2 linked regions of the Prochlorococcus marinus CUG1417 genome follow. Each later gene encodes a partner of the first gene's protein in a complex. Links are inferred from orthologs where the notes say so. Each region holds a gene or a part of one and is shown on either strand. Other genes may lie near its edges.

What was found. The genes of interacting proteins can lie anywhere in the genome.
Region 2: the proteins of HA140_RS01635 (region 1) and uvrB are in contact, whole or in part, in a crystal structure (PDB 7EGT), measured with the Thermus thermophilus proteins. The link is inferred for Prochlorococcus marinus CUG1417 from one-to-one orthologs. Residues at the interface, in WP_096412145.1 of Thermus thermophilus: His654, Arg656, Phe657, Gln666, Asp668, Glu669, Lys680, Arg681, Leu682, Ser683, Lys685, Tyr686, Ala687; in WP_096411307.1 of Thermus thermophilus: Glu23, Leu25, Arg26, Asp27, Gly28, Glu29, Arg30, Phe31, Arg55, Glu326, Asp327, Phe328, Glu379, Ser382, Gln383, His398, Gly400, Arg401.

Annotation. Positions count from the first base shown.
Region 1 is NZ_JAAORN010000001.1:298,539-306,069, forward strand. The notes cover bases 1,545-4,628. They hold HA140_RS01635 (UvrD-helicase domain-containing protein), read right to left. Parts: upstream 4,249-4,628; coding sequence 1,840-4,248; downstream 1,545-1,839. Other genes in these bases: HA140_RS01630 (CCA tRNA nucleotidyltransferase), read right to left, coding at 1,545-1,834; HA140_RS01640 (hypothetical protein), read right to left, coding at 4,271-4,477. Also shown: selenide, water dikinase SelD, read left to right, coding at 1-586; more of HA140_RS01630, read right to left, coding at 587-1,544; HA140_RS01645 (R-phycoerythrin subunit beta), read left to right, coding at 4,656-5,168; HA140_RS01650 (phycobiliprotein lyase), read right to left, coding at 5,152-5,703; HA140_RS01655 (hypothetical protein), read right to left, coding at 5,678-5,857; HA140_RS01660 (TVP38/TMEM64 family protein), read right to left, coding at 5,976-6,611; HA140_RS01665 (hypothetical protein), read left to right, coding at 6,759-7,178; HA140_RS01675 (FGGY-family carbohydrate kinase), read right to left, coding at 7,431-7,531. UniProt on the Escherichia coli protein: A helicase with DNA-dependent ATPase activity. Unwinds DNA duplexes with 3'-5' polarity. Translocates on single-stranded DNA with 3'-5' polarity. Initiates unwinding more efficiently from a nicked substrate than double-stranded DNA.
Region 2 is NZ_JAAORN010000002.1:528,971-536,355, forward strand. What follows is about bases 1,864-4,801. They hold uvrB (excinuclease ABC subunit UvrB), read right to left. Parts: upstream 4,384-4,801; coding sequence 2,344-4,383; downstream 1,864-2,343. Other genes in these bases: HA140_RS09005 (aspartate kinase), read left to right, coding at 1,864-2,336; HA140_RS09015 (DUF561 domain-containing protein), read right to left, coding at 4,413-4,801. Outside these bases: holA (DNA polymerase III subunit delta), read left to right, coding at 1-536; more of HA140_RS09005, read left to right, coding at 576-1,863; more of HA140_RS09015, read right to left, coding at 4,802-5,189; tRNA lysidine(34) synthetase TilS, read left to right, coding at 5,275-6,285; HA140_RS09025 (ribonuclease J), read right to left, coding at 6,282-7,385. UniProt on the Escherichia coli protein: The UvrABC repair system catalyzes the recognition and processing of DNA lesions. A damage recognition complex composed of 2 UvrA and 2 UvrB subunits scans DNA for abnormalities.

The sequences.
Region 1 (7,531 bases):
AGATATTCTAATGATGTCTAGACCTCTGGGCGTTGGGATTTACTTTGCCGGTCAAATGCAAAATATTAATATTCTAGGCAGTTCTTCTGAAGTAATTAATAATTTAGTAAAGAGTCAGCAATATTTGATTGATGAAATATATCTTTTTCAAAATCAATTTAAAGAATCATTAGTCAGCGCTGCGACTGACATTACTGGATATGGATTTATTGGACATCTTAAAGAAATGGTTGAATCATCTAATTTATATAGGCAAAGCAATAATCTTGAGCCACTAAAAGTTTTATTAGATTTATTTGCATTTAAAGCTTATCCTGGAGTATTTGATTTAATAAGAAAAGATGTTAAAAGTACTTTCTTTGAATCTAATAAAGAAATTTTTGACAAAATTTATAAAGTAAATAAGCAAAAAAGAATAATTCATTTTTTAAACGAAAATTCATTAGATCAAGAGACTTTTAAAGAGAGAATATCATTACTATTAGATCCTCAAACATGTGGACCCTTGTTGATTAGTTGCAATCGTAAATATGAAAATGTTCTAAAGGATAAATGGTACAAGGTTGGAGAGGTTGTAGAAATGTAATTAATTTCTATTTAATTTGTCAATTTCCAAATATCTTAATCTTTTGATTTCCTTGCCCATCTCCTCCCCTGAGTCCCATCCTTCTTTTTTTAATGTTTCTCCATCTTTTTTTGATTTTATGAATTTGTAAATAAATAACCACTTAAACAATTTACTCCAGTATTTTCCTCCATCACAAATTAATAATTTAACTGTCTCATCATTAAGGTTTCTGTCCTCAATAAATTCTGTCCAACTTGATGGAGAAAAATGATTGAAAGTTTTTTGGTTTGTATTTAATATCTTTTTGATATTTATATAATCTTCTAATATTTTTATCTCACTATTATTTACCAAAAATCTTTGACATGCTTTTTCTAAATTTTCTGAATCTTTTAATAAGTAAAGCATATGATTTCCCTTTAACTTCTTAATCCAATTTAGTCCTCTTAAAAATCTTTTATCGACTTTAATATTTTCATTTAAGATTGAGATAATTCCCCATTTATGAATTATCGAAATTACATTAGTCAAATTATCGTGTTTGCATATTTGAGCTAGTTCCATCCTTATTCTTATGCCGAGTGCAGGAGGGTAAATCATTTGCTGATGAGTTTCTGAACTTTTCCATGGCCACTGTCTAACTGTTTCTTGAGATTGTTTGAGGGAATTATTTGAGATATTGAAATCTAACCTTGAAGCATATTTTGCACATCTAATTAATCTACTTGGATCATCTGAAATACTTTTACTGTGAAGTAGGTTCAATTTCTTGCTTTTTATATCAGAAATTCCTCCATAAGGATCATAGATTTTCCTTGTCGAGACCTCAAATGCTATTGAATTTATCGTGAAATCTCTCCTTTTAAGATCATCCTCAAAAGTACTATTAGTTACTGTGGGATTTAAGCCTGGTGCAGAATAAGTCTCTTTTCTTGCAGAAGCAATATCAATTTTAAAGTCATTAATATTTATTTCTACGGTGTTGTATAAATTAAATTCCTTGATTAAACATATATCTACATTTACAACATTTTTTTTTATAAATTTTGCCAGAGAGATAGAGGAACCTTCAATCACAAGATCTATATCTACAGGTTTAGAAAAAGATTTTTTGTGGAATTTACTAATTAATAAATCTCTTAAATAACCGCCAACAAAAGCTACTTTAATATTGTTATTAGATTCAATGTATTTAGTAATAAGGTTATATAAATTAAATGGAGTTTTGATTAATTCTGTTTGGATGTAATCAGAGATATCGTTCATTAGTTTTAACTTACATAACGAATTGGAGCTAATCTGGGATCTAAAATTTTACTTCCTTTATCACCAAATTTTACTGCTAAAGATATTTTTTCCCCACTCCCAAAAATATGTATGATTTCACCTTTCCCAAATTTTGAGTGAATTAGCTTATCTCCAACTATCCAGCTTTTCCCTTTACGAGGTCCTGAATATAATTTCCTTACTGCATTTATTGGTTTGTTAACGAATTCATTTGGATTTTTTCTATCAACTCTTGTTAAACGCTCAAGATGCCAATCTCTTCTAATTGAAGCACCACCAGTTTGTGGTAATTCGCCATCCATTAAATCTTCAGGTATTTCCGAAAGAAATATTGAAGGAATTGTTGCTTCTCGCATTCCACCCCATAATCTTCTTTCTCTGGCATGACTCAAGAAAACTCTTTCTTTAGCTCTAGTAATACCTACGTAGCATAATCTTCTTTCCTCTTCCAGAAGTGAGGGAGTATCTATTGATCTATGGCTCGGGAAGAGACCTTGTTCTAGTCCAGTGATAAAAACATTTTGAAATTCTAAACCTTTACTATTATGCAGAGTCATGAGAGTTACAGAGTTAGGGTTATTTTTCTTTGTATCATTATCAGTTGTTAAGGCTGCTGTAGAAAGAAATCCCTCTACATCTCCACTTTCTGTTTCTTCTTCATATTGAGTGGCTGCATTAATTAGTTCTTGTAAGTTATTTCTTCTATCTTCAGATTCTTCAGTCCCACTAGAGAGCAAGTCACTTAAATAACCACTTTTTTCTAATATAAGTTGTAATAGTTGAGCGGGACCTGAATTTTCTAGGTAACACAGTAGATCATTCATAATTTCAGTAAATTTATTAATTCCTTTTGATGATCGGCCTATTGTTTCTTCAAGACTTTGCTTATCATTAAGAACCTCCCATAATGGGATATTTAACCTATTAGATAGTTCACTAAGTTTTTGAATAGTAGTCTTACCAATCCCTCTTCTAGGAACATTTATGATTCGTAAAAGACTAACGTTATCTGAAGAATTAACCAGAACTTTCAAATATGCTATTGCATCTTTAATCTCTCTTCTATCATAAAAACGTAATCCTCCAAAAATTGTATAAGGAATGCGCCACCTTACAAGAGATTCTTCTAATACTCTCGACTGAGCTCTGGTTCGATATAAAATTGCAAAATTTTTCCAAATTGGGTTTTGATTATAGTTATTGAGTGATTTTATTTTATTGGTAATTGCTTCTGCCTCGGAAATTTCATCATCACAGCTGAGTAATGTTAAAAGTTCCCCTTTTTCTTTGGTAGCCTTTAAAACTTTGTCAATTCTTTCAGAATTATTTTCAATTAGTGAGTTTGCAGCATCAAGGATATTGGAAGATGACCTATAATTTTCTTCTAATTTAATTAAAGATGATTTTGTATCGTCATTGATTGAAGTTTTAAAATCTTCTTGAAAACCAATTAAAATTCTGAAGTCAGCCGCTCTGAAACTATAAATACTTTGATCAGCATCCCCAACTACAAAAATTGACCGATCTTCCCAATTGAAGAATTTTTTTGGTTCAGTATTTCCAGCCGTAATTAATTTTATAAGTTCATATTGTGTTCTATTTGTATCTTGATATTCGTCAACTAAAATATGTTTAAATCTTTTGTGCCAGTAGTCTCTGACTATATCATTTTGCCTCAACAAGAACACAGGTAAAAGTAGAAGATCATCAAAGTCTAAAGAATTATTTTTTGAGAGCGAAATCCTATATCTCTTGTAGGCTTCTGCAACTGTTTTATCAAAATTATTATCTGCTTTTTCTAAAAGATCATTAGAAGTTAAGCATTGATTTTTAGCATTACTTATTAATCTTTTAATCTTTTTGGGATCATATCTTTTTGGGTCAAGATTCATATCTTGACTGATAATTTCTTTTACTAATGTTTGAGAATCTGTTTCATCATAAATTGAAAATTGTCTTGTCCATTTTAGGCCTTCTGGATCAGTGTATTTTTCAATATCGTATCTCAGAAGTCTTGAAAATAAAGAATGGAAAGTACCGATCCAAAGGTTCTGAAGCCTCTCTTGGTGAACGTTTGTTCTTAATTGATTTTGATCAATTTCTTTGAGAGTTGTCCAAGGCTGACCAAATTGATTAAAAGCTAATTCTTGGGCTAGAAGAACCTCTAATCTTGCTTTCATTTCTTTGGCAGCTTTGTTAGTAAAAGTGACTGCGAGAATGTTATAGGGATCTATAGAGTTACCCTCAATAAGGTTTGCAATTCTGTGAGTAAGAGCCTTAGTTTTTCCGCTACCTGCACCAGCTACAACTAATAGTGGTCCGTAAACATGTTTTACTGCTTGAAGTTGTTGATTGTTTAGGGACTTAAAAAGGAAATTGTTGGTTTGAGGCACTTTTGGAAATGTTTTTCAAAAATCAGACTTTACTATGAGATTCAGATTCCGTTTCTAGATCCTCTAACGTTTTTTTTAAATTGATAAGTTCATTATTGTTATTAATTATTTCTTCAAACTTATTTTGAGGCATCTTTAATTTCATACTTCTGTCTAGAATTTCTTTTTCCAATCTCTTTTTATATGAGGAAATAAGTTTCTTTGATAATTTTAAATCCTGTTGATCCAAAACTTTATAAAAAATGTAGTTTTATATTAGCGAAAAAAAAATTTTTTTTTTGAATTATTTCAACTATCACTTTGGAATGAAGTTATTAATTAAGAAGCGTTGCGTTAAGTTTGAAATTGTATTGTTTTTACTAGCTTTGTATTATTCTTAAGATCGGTCTTTAATTTTTAATAAAGGAATGTCAGTTTCAAAGAATAATCAACTATTGTCAGCCGATAAAAAATTAAATGATTTAAGCAATATAAAAGAATTTATTAATACTGCAAACTCAAGATTAGATGCAATAACCTCAATAACCAATAATTCACATGCAATCGCAGCAGACGCTGTAACAGCAATGATTTGCGAAAATCACGATTCACTTAATTCAAAAATTTCTTTAAATACAACTAACAAGATGTCCGTTTGTTTAAGAGATGGAGAAATAATCCTAAGGATTGTTGCTTATCTTTTAATTTCTAATGACGAATCAGTTTTAGAAAAAAGTTGTTTGATGGATCTTAAAAATACTTATCTTGCTCTTGGGGTACCTTTAAGAAATGCAAGAAGGGTTTTTGAATTAATGCGAGATGCAACTATCTCTGATTTGAATTCAACAGTTAATAATATGCGTGGAAACAAAAGCTTTCTTCCTAAATTAATATCTGAAACAGAGTTTCAATTTGAAAGGATAATTAATCTTTTAAACTAGCTAAATTCCTTATCTCTGAAGTATGGGACGTCTGTATAACTGAGTTATTTTCAAGATTTCTAATGGTAGAAAATCTGGATCTTACATGAGTGGATAAAAAAGAAATTCTTTCTTCGGAAACTGTTGATTTATAAATAGTTTTAATGTGTAAATTATTTTGTTCATCAACAAAATAATTGGATGATGAAATAAAGGATTCTGTATAACCTTTATTTCTTAAAACAATTCCTGATTTTTCATCTTCGGGTAAAAAAATCAGAATAGTTTCATCTCCCTCACGGATATCATTATTGTCCCAATCACTAATAGCTTGCCAGTTTATAGAAATAGCTATGCTCTCTAGGTTTAAACTGAATTTATAATTTTTAAAAATATTAACGACTTTTTTATTTTTTTTGTTGATATGTTTTATATGTATTTTACTAGTTGAGTTTTCAAATTCCTGAAAAGCTAAAGTGTGTGTACTTCTAATAGATTTCCACTCTCCTATACTTTTATCAATGAATTGATTAATTATTTTTAGATTCTTCGTCAAGTTTATCTTCTACAGAATGATTTTCTGCTTTTTGTATCATTCTTACCATTGAATCCACCATTAATCTCTTTGCAGAAGTTACTTTTAATCCAGAAGGAGTAGTTGATATTTGTTCTCCAGGGCGATCATATGAAGTTGGTCTAAATGGAGTCATCTAATGTCTCTAAAAAAATAATCGATTTCTATTCTTGCATGAATCATTATTTATATAGTTATTGTTTGCGAAAATGTCATATCTTTCTTCTTTGATTACAGAATTATCAACTGTTGTGTTACCTAGGCATTTTATTTTTTGCCAATCCTGAAATAGTCGCTAAAGCAAACATTCCTAATAGAGCAATCCCAAGAAATAATCCTGCTCCCTGACTAACTCCAGCTCCTACTGCGACAAGTATAGAGTCACTGATTAGAAGACTTATTATTAATGCAGGAGTAAATATTTTCCAGCGAGTTCCACCAATACCAATTGCGTAGCTTAGAAAATCAAAAAGGCCAGTCATGAGAAGACCTGTCATAAGAAAGAAATTTTCTTCTAGCTGGTTTTGATTAAAACTTTCAATCTTTTTCATTGCTTTCTGGCCGACTAAATTACGTACAGGAACCCGACCATAATTTCTTGCAATAAAGAAAGCAGCTTGGCAAAAAACAATATCAGAAAAGATTATTGTCATGTAACCTTTTTGAAATCCTAGTAATGAACCAGCTAGCAGAGAATAAGCTGAACTTGGAAGAGCGGGCAAAATAATACTTACTCCTCTAAGTATGAATATTCCAAAAGGTGCCCAAATTCCCATACTTTCTATTTTGTTTCTAAGAGGTTCAATCCCATAATTTTGGATTAAGTAAATCAATACGACGAATATTGCTATAAAAAAAACTATTGAGAGAAGTTTTTGTATTTTATTCATTATCTTTCTAATTAACTTATTGGAAGTAAGTTTTGAATTTAATATTTGATTGTATCTATAATAGAAATACTAATCAATAAAAAATTTTACAAATTTTTAATCTTATATTTAGTCTAGATAAAAGATTTTTGTATTTGACAAGTATTCATGGTTGATTCTAAGAATAAAGTTAGTTCAATATTTATTAGAAATAGCATTGGTTTAGTTCTGTCAATAATCGTTCCAATTTGTATTTTTATAAAACAAGCAAATGCTTTTCCTCATGAATGGGTGGGAGTCCCTAAAAGTGAATATGGAGAACAGTTGTGGGATAGACAAAGTATTAAAAGGAATGAGGATGGTTCTGTGAGAGTATTGAGTAAATATATTCCCAAAACAAAAAGTGAAATCACTAAAGATATTCTCTATACAATGGATATAAATTGTTTTGAAAAATCATTTAGAGATGTTGATGTCTCTATAGATGAAGTGAATAGTAATTTTAATGATTTAGCTGATTGGCAAGATCCAAATGGAGATGAATTGATTTTGGGTGTTATTGGTCAAGTCTGCAGAATAGAAAACTAACAAATCTAAAATTCTAAAAACAAAATAAAAAGTAAGTTTTTACTTTTTTAGAAAATATAAAACCCCTTCATAGAAGAGGTTTTAAAGGTGCCAGGACCCAGATTTGAACTGGGGACACGGCGATTTTCAGTCGCCTGCTCTACCAACTGAGCTATCCCGGCTCTAACCTATATACTTTAAATTAAGATGTGTAGTTTGTGAAACCCTTTTAATTAAAAATTTTATATCTTCATCAAATATTTAAAAAAACTTTTATTTTGAGTTCATCGCTAACACGGCTGTACCAAATGAAGTAGTTTTTTTACATGAAACTATTGGTATATTGATAATCTTTTCTCTTATTTTTCTCCACT
Region 2 (7,385 bases), on another replicon or contig:
ATAAAAATGCAGCTGAATTAATTATTGAATCTGTTGGGAATGATAGCTTTAAACTAATAAATGAATTAGCTAAGGCAAAAACATACCTAACAGCAGTCGCAAGTGATTCGAATTCACAACTTTTTCTTAAAAGTATTGATGTAAAAAAAATATTTTGTGATCATCGATCCAACATTTTCAAAATCATTGATCTTCTCTTACAAAAAAACATTAATGAAAGCCTCATCGAAATAAATTATTCCTTACAGAAGGGAGAACCTGCTTTAAGATTAAATGCAGGCTTAATTAGTCAAATCAGAATTCATACCATTGTAAAATTAGCAGTTAATTCAGGAAGTGATAATGCAGAAAAGATTTGTAATCTTTCGGGAATTTCTAATCCAAAAAGAATTTTTCTCGTTCGAAGGAAAGTAAAAAACATATCGCAAAAATATTTAATTAATTTAATGAGTAACTTATTAGATATTGAATCATTACTAAAACAAGGTAATAATCCTATGAATGTTTTTACCGAGAATTTAATAAATTTAAGTTAACCAAATTATAAGTTTAAAAATTTACATTATGATTTAAATATGGCTTTACTAGTAAAAAAATTTGGCGGTACTTCTGTCGGTGATATTAAAAAAATTCAAAATATTGCAAGTAGCATTTGTCAAAGTAAAGAGGCAGGAAACGAAATTGTCGTGGTTGTATCTGCAATGGGGCAAACCACAGACGATTTAAATTGTTTAGCGAAATCAATTAGTAAAAATCCCAATCGAAGAGAATTGGATATGCTTCTCTCAACTGGAGAGCAAGTAACCATAGCTCTTCTATCAATGGCATTAAACGAATGCGGAATACCTGCAATTTCAATGACCGGTAGCCAGGTTGGAATCATTACTGAATCAATACATGGGAAAGCGAGAATTCTCGATATTAAAACAGAGAGAATCCAGAACTATATAAACCAAGGTTTTGTAGTTGTCGTTGCTGGATTTCAAGGAACATCATTAAGTCATACGGGATCAATGGAAATTACAACTCTTGGTAGAGGTGGTTCAGATACCTCCGCTGTAGCATTATCAACAGCTTTAGGAGCTGAAACTTGCGAAATTTATACAGATGTTCCAGGGGTTCTTACTACTGATCCAAGAATTGTACCTAATGCAAAACTCTTAGAAGAAATTAGCTGTGAAGAAATGCTTGAGCTTGCAAGCGTTGGTGCTTCAGTTCTGCATCCAAGAGCAGTAGAAATTGCTCGCAATTATGGAATTAAATTGTGCGTCAAATCAAGCCAAAGTGACTCAAATGGTACTCTCCTGGCGAGTCAAATCCAACCTCTCCCGCTAAAAAGAGGAAGCTTAGAATTAACAAAAACAGTCAATAGTCTTGAAATATTAGAAAACCAAGCAATATTCAGTCTCTCAAACATTCCTGATAGGCCTGGGATTGCTGCACAAATATTTGAAAAACTATCAGAAGCAAGTATTAATGTAGATTTAATCATACAAGCTACAAATGATGGAAATAATAACGATATTACATTTACTGTTAGTGAATTAGAAGTTAAAAAAACTGCAGAACAATGTGAACTTATAACTAGTCAATTAGGAGGAGAATACAATTTAAAAACAAACATGACTAAATTGAGTATTCAAGGAGCAGGCATTATGGGTAGACCAAGTGTTTCGGCCGATTTATTTGATACTTTATCTCAAGCAAATATAAATGTCAGATTAATAGCTACTAGTGAAATTAAAGTCAGCTGCGTAATTGAAATTAATAATATACCAAAAGCTATTAGATTTATTTCTGAGAAATTTAAGTTATCCGATACACAAATATTTATTAATCCCATCAACGAAAAACAAGATCTACCTGAAGTGAGAGGGATTGCATTAGATAAAAACCAAGTTCAAGTAAGTTTTCGAAAACTACCTGATCGTCCAGGTGTAGCAGCATCAATATGTTTAGCATTAGCTGAAAATAATTTACTTTTCGATACGATCGTGCAGTCTGAAAGAATTTCCTCTCTAAAAACTAAGGATATTAGTCTTACAATGAATAAGCAGGATAGAGAAAAAGCTAACTTGGTTTTTGAGGTCTTAACAAAGAAATTACCCGGTTCATACATTGAAGATGGTCCTGCAATAGCCAAAGTAAGTACTGTTGGAGCGGGAATGGCATTTAAAGTTGGAACTGCTGGAAAAATATTTAGAGCACTGGCTAACCAAAATATCAATATTGAAATGATTGCCACTAGTGAAATTAGGACTTCGTGTATTGTCTTAGAAAAAGATTGTGACAAAGCAGTTCATGCGATTCATAATCATTTCGAATTAGAAAAATAAGTTCTTTTTAATTGTTTCTTGCCAATTTTTGTCTTAATTTTTTGATTCTATCCCTCAAATTTGCTGCTTCTTCAAAATTTAACTCTTTTGCAGCGTCTTTCATTTTAATTTCTAACTTTTCTATTAAGTCAGGCAATTCTTCGAGCAAACATTGATTATCACTGGAATTGAGAATTGCGTCAGTTTTGTTATTAACTATATTTATTAAATCTTTAGATAAACCACCAGCATCTAGTTTTCTGGAAAGTTCTAGAAAAGATAATATTGAATTTTCTATTTTTTTGCCTGCAGGTTTTGGAGTAATACCATTGATTTGGTTATATTTTTTTTGAATAGTTCTTCTTCGATCAGTTTCAGATATTGCTCTTTTCATTGAATCTGTGAAGTTATCTGCATAAAGCAAGGCAACACCTTCAACATGTCGGGCAGCTCTACCTATTGTTTGAATCAATGACCTTTCAGCTCTCAGAAAACCTTCTTTATCAGCATCTAAAATGGCGACTAAAGATACTTCTGGAAGATCTAGTCCCTCTCTTAATAAATTAACTCCTACCAAAACATCATATTCGCCCATTCTAAGGTCTTGAATAATTTCAATTCTCTCAATTGAGTGGATTTCGGAATGCAAATATCTAACTCTTACTTTATTTTCAGATAAAAAATCAGTTAGATCTTCAGCCATTCTCTTAGTAAGTGTCGTCACAAGCACTCTTTGATTCTTTTCAGCTCGAATTCTTATTTCAGATAACAGATCTTCTATTTGGCCTTCACTAGGTCTTACATCAATTACCGGGTCTAATACCCCAGTTGGTCTTATAACTTGCTCAATAAATTCACCTTCACATTGATCTAATTCCCATTGACCAGGAGTTGCACTTATAAATAATGTCTGTTTTGATTTTTCCCAAAACTCTTCACATTTTAAAGGTCTATTATCTGCAGCACTTGGCAATCTAAAACCATGATCTATTAACACTTTTTTTCTAGATTGATCACCATTGTACATCGCATGAAGTTGAGGACATGTTACATGACTCTCATCAACTACCAACAACCAATCTTTGGGAAAGTAATCTATTAAGCATTCTGGTGGTGAACCTTCCTCCCTCCCTGATAAATGACGAGCATAATTCTCAACTCCATTACAATAACCAACCTCTTTAAGCATTTCTAAATCATATTTTGTACGTTGTTCTAGACGTTGAGCCTCTAATAATTTTCCTTCGTATGTAAATTTATCGAGTTGAGTTTTTAATTCACTTCTAATTGCACTTATTGCACTCTCAAGTCTTTCTTTTGGAGTCACAAAATGCTTCGCTGGGTAAACGCTAACTTGTTCTAAACTTTCAAGTATTTCTCCTGTAGTAGGGTCAACATATCTAATAGCCTCGACTTCATCACCAAATAACTCAATTCTTATTAATCTATCTTCATAAGCTGGACCGATTTCTAAAACATCACCTTTAATTCTGAATCTACCTCTAGTAATTTCAATATCATTTCTAGTATATTGATTTTCAACAAGAGACCTCAAAGAAGAACGTAGATTTATTGATTTTCCCACTTCAAATTTAACTGCAGCTTTTAAATACTCACTCGGTATACCAAGACCATAAATACAACTTATTGAGGCTACAACAATTACATCTTTTCTTTCAAATAATGAGCGTGTTGCAGAATGCCTAAGCATATCTATTTCTTCATTAATTGAAGCAGTTTTGGCTATGTAAGTATCACTTACAGGTACATAAGCTTCTGGTTGATAGTAATCGTAGTAAGAAATGAAGTACTCAACTGCATTTTTTGGAAAAAATTCCCTTAATTCATTACATAGTTGTGCAGCCAACGTTTTGTTATGGGCTAAAACAAGTGCTGGTCTTCCTGTTTGTTGAATTACATTGGCAATGGTAAATGTTTTACCAGTTCCAGTAGCTCCTAAAAGAGTCTGAAACTGTTTACCATTATTTACGCCTTTAACTAATTTTTTAATAGCTTCTGGTTGATCTCCATTTGGTTCGTAAGGAGCTTGAAGCTTATAGTGGTTCATCAAGCTAGTAGCTAAAGGATGTTGCTATACTAAGAAATTTTTTCTCCAATTATTGAATTTTTCAAAGATTCTTTTAAGCCCCTAACAACCGCAATCATTGATATTAAATCATCTAATTTATTAACCACAGATCCAACGCCAACTGCTGAGGCTCCAGAAGATATTGCTAGTGGACAAGTTACTTGGCTTAATCCAGAGGCACTCATGATTGGTATATTCAGAGATTGTTTCTTAAATTCTTGATGAATAGCATAGGTAGCTGCAAGAGTTGGTACTGATTTTTCAAAAAAACCTTGAATCCCTGGAGAGTAAGGAGCAGAACTAGTACCACCTTCTGTTTGAATAATATCAACGCCTTCTTCCACTAGCTTTACAGCAAGATCAACTTGTTTATCAATAGGCATAGTATGAGGAACAGTTACTGATAAAGGAAAATTAGGCAATAAATCCCTCGTCTCTTTTGTAATGTTTAAAACTTTTTTATCTGAAAAATAAATGCCTTTTTCATAAAAAGTATCGTAATTTCCTATCTCAATTAATGATGCTCCTGCTTTTACACAATCTTGAAAAGATCTAGGCACTACTGAACTAACACAAACGGGTAGTGTTGAATTCTTAAGTGCTAAATCAACGAGTTCAGGTTTACAAGCAATATCGACAAGATCTGCCCCTCCTAATGAAGCAGCCTCAACAATTATTTTCACAGACTGAACATCGAAATTATTCAATCCTGAAATAACTTTGAGTAAGGATTTGCTTCTTAACTCTTCTTTGATTTTTTGTGGCAAAAGATTAATCAGACTCATTTACTTAATGAATTTATTACCCGATTGTGACATTGTTTTAGTAAAACAGTGCATTTTTTAAAAAATATTATCTGAGCAACACAAAATGACTGATAAAAAATTAAGTCAGAAAAATTGGTCATCATGGCATCATCAGCTTCATAAGGAGATTCTTACCAAAAAAATATTTATTCCCAAAGGATCCAATATTTTAATAAGTGTATCGGGGGGTCAAGACTCAATGGCCTTATTAACCCTAATTAATGACCTAAAAAAACTACATAATTGGTCTATTAGTGTTTGGCATGGTGATCATCAGTGGCACGAAAAATCATCACTATATGCTCTTGAATTAAAAGATTATTGCGAAGATAAAAATATTTCATTCTCTTTTGATCAAGCAAATAAAGAAAGTATTTCTTCAGAAGAAAAAGCACGAGAATGGCGATATGAAAAATTATGTGAAAGAGCCAAAACTTTATTAAATAAACACAAGCAAAAACATAATATTTATTTGTTAACTGGTCACACGAGTAGTGATAATGCAGAAACATTTATCCTCAATTTATCTAGAGGAAGCAATTTTGCAGGTCTGAGTAATATTGAGAGTAAAAGATTAATAGAAAATCAAATTTATTTAATAAGACCAATATTAATTTTCAGTAGGGAAGATACAAAACAATTTTGCAATGATATGAAGATCCCAGTCTGGGAAGATCCTACAAATTCAGATCTTAAATTAAAAAGAAATTTAGTAAGAAAAAAAATTATTCCTACCTTAGAAGTTATCTATCCTGGTTGTTCTGAAAGGATAAATAATTTTTCCCAAAAAATGAGCAAATACAATAATGAACGTAATGATCTTAGTGAACTAGCTTATTTATATTGTAAAGATGTTAAGGGTATCGATAGGAATCTCCTAAATGGTATGTGTATTGAAGCGAGGTGCACAATTTTAAATAGATTTTTAAAAGAAATATCTGCAAAGCAATGTAGTTCTAAAAATCTGACAAAATTAGCAACTTCAATTTATGAAAAAAATAAAGGTCAAATTAATCTGCAAGAGTTTTTAAAAATTGTTTGGGATAAAAACTATATAAATTTTGAAAAAAGTTAAGATGTTACAGCAGATCTTCTTCTTCTTGTTCTACCTTCAAATGAATCTTCTGTAGCAGTCTCAGCTGATGGATTCTGTGAAACTTTTGGACTTTTTTGGGTATTTTGTGGGTTATTTGAACTATTAGGATGATTATTGTTTGATTTCTTATGGAAATTATTATTATTTCTATTTCTATTGGAGAAATTTTGCTCTTCGGTAATCTTTGGGATATAAGCACGAGTTCCACTTGGAGCAGGTTGAACTAAACACAAAATAAGTGGTTCAACTTGTAATTCTCTTCTCATTCTTCTCGATAAACCATTTTCAATTTCCCTTTGTACACCAATCCAATCTACCTCAAAATTATTCGGCCCAGTTTGTCTGGATAATTGTTTCCATCTATTTTCTAAGACCCAGCTTATTTCTCGTTCTGTCCACATAGACATTTTTCTTGGCTCTGCAGTAGTAACAACTCCTCTTAAATTAACTCTAGGAGGCGCAACCATCTTTCCATCTGTACTAATAGGAGCTAAAACAGTTACTACACCATCCCCAGCTAATTGCTGCCTTTCCTTTAATACTCGAGCATCTACTATCCCATTTCGTGAGTTATCAAGCAGTTCAACACCAGCTTTTACAGGATCACCCTTTTGAATAGAATTAGGTGTTAACTCAACTACATCTCCATTTTCAATAATTAAGATATTTTCCTTTGGAACCCCCATAGTTTGTGCACTCTTCCCATGACAAACAAGCATTCTATGTTCTCCATGAACAGGAACAAAAAACTTAGGTTTTGCGAGTGCCAACATTAACTTTTGATCTTCTTGAAAACCATGACCAGAAACATGAATATTCTCACCCTTTCCATAAACAACCTTTGCTCCGAGTTTCATTAATCTATCTATTGTATTAACAACAGAAATAGTATTACCAGGAATTGGGCTGGCTGAAAATATTACAGTATCAGTAGTCTTAAGACGAACATGCTGATGTTCACCACGAGAGATTCTGCTTAACGCTGCTAGGGGTTCTCCTTGGCTACCCGTCATCAATAATAAGGTTTCCCTATCTGGCAAATCTCTAATTTGCTTGATAGGAACAAACAAATCATCTGG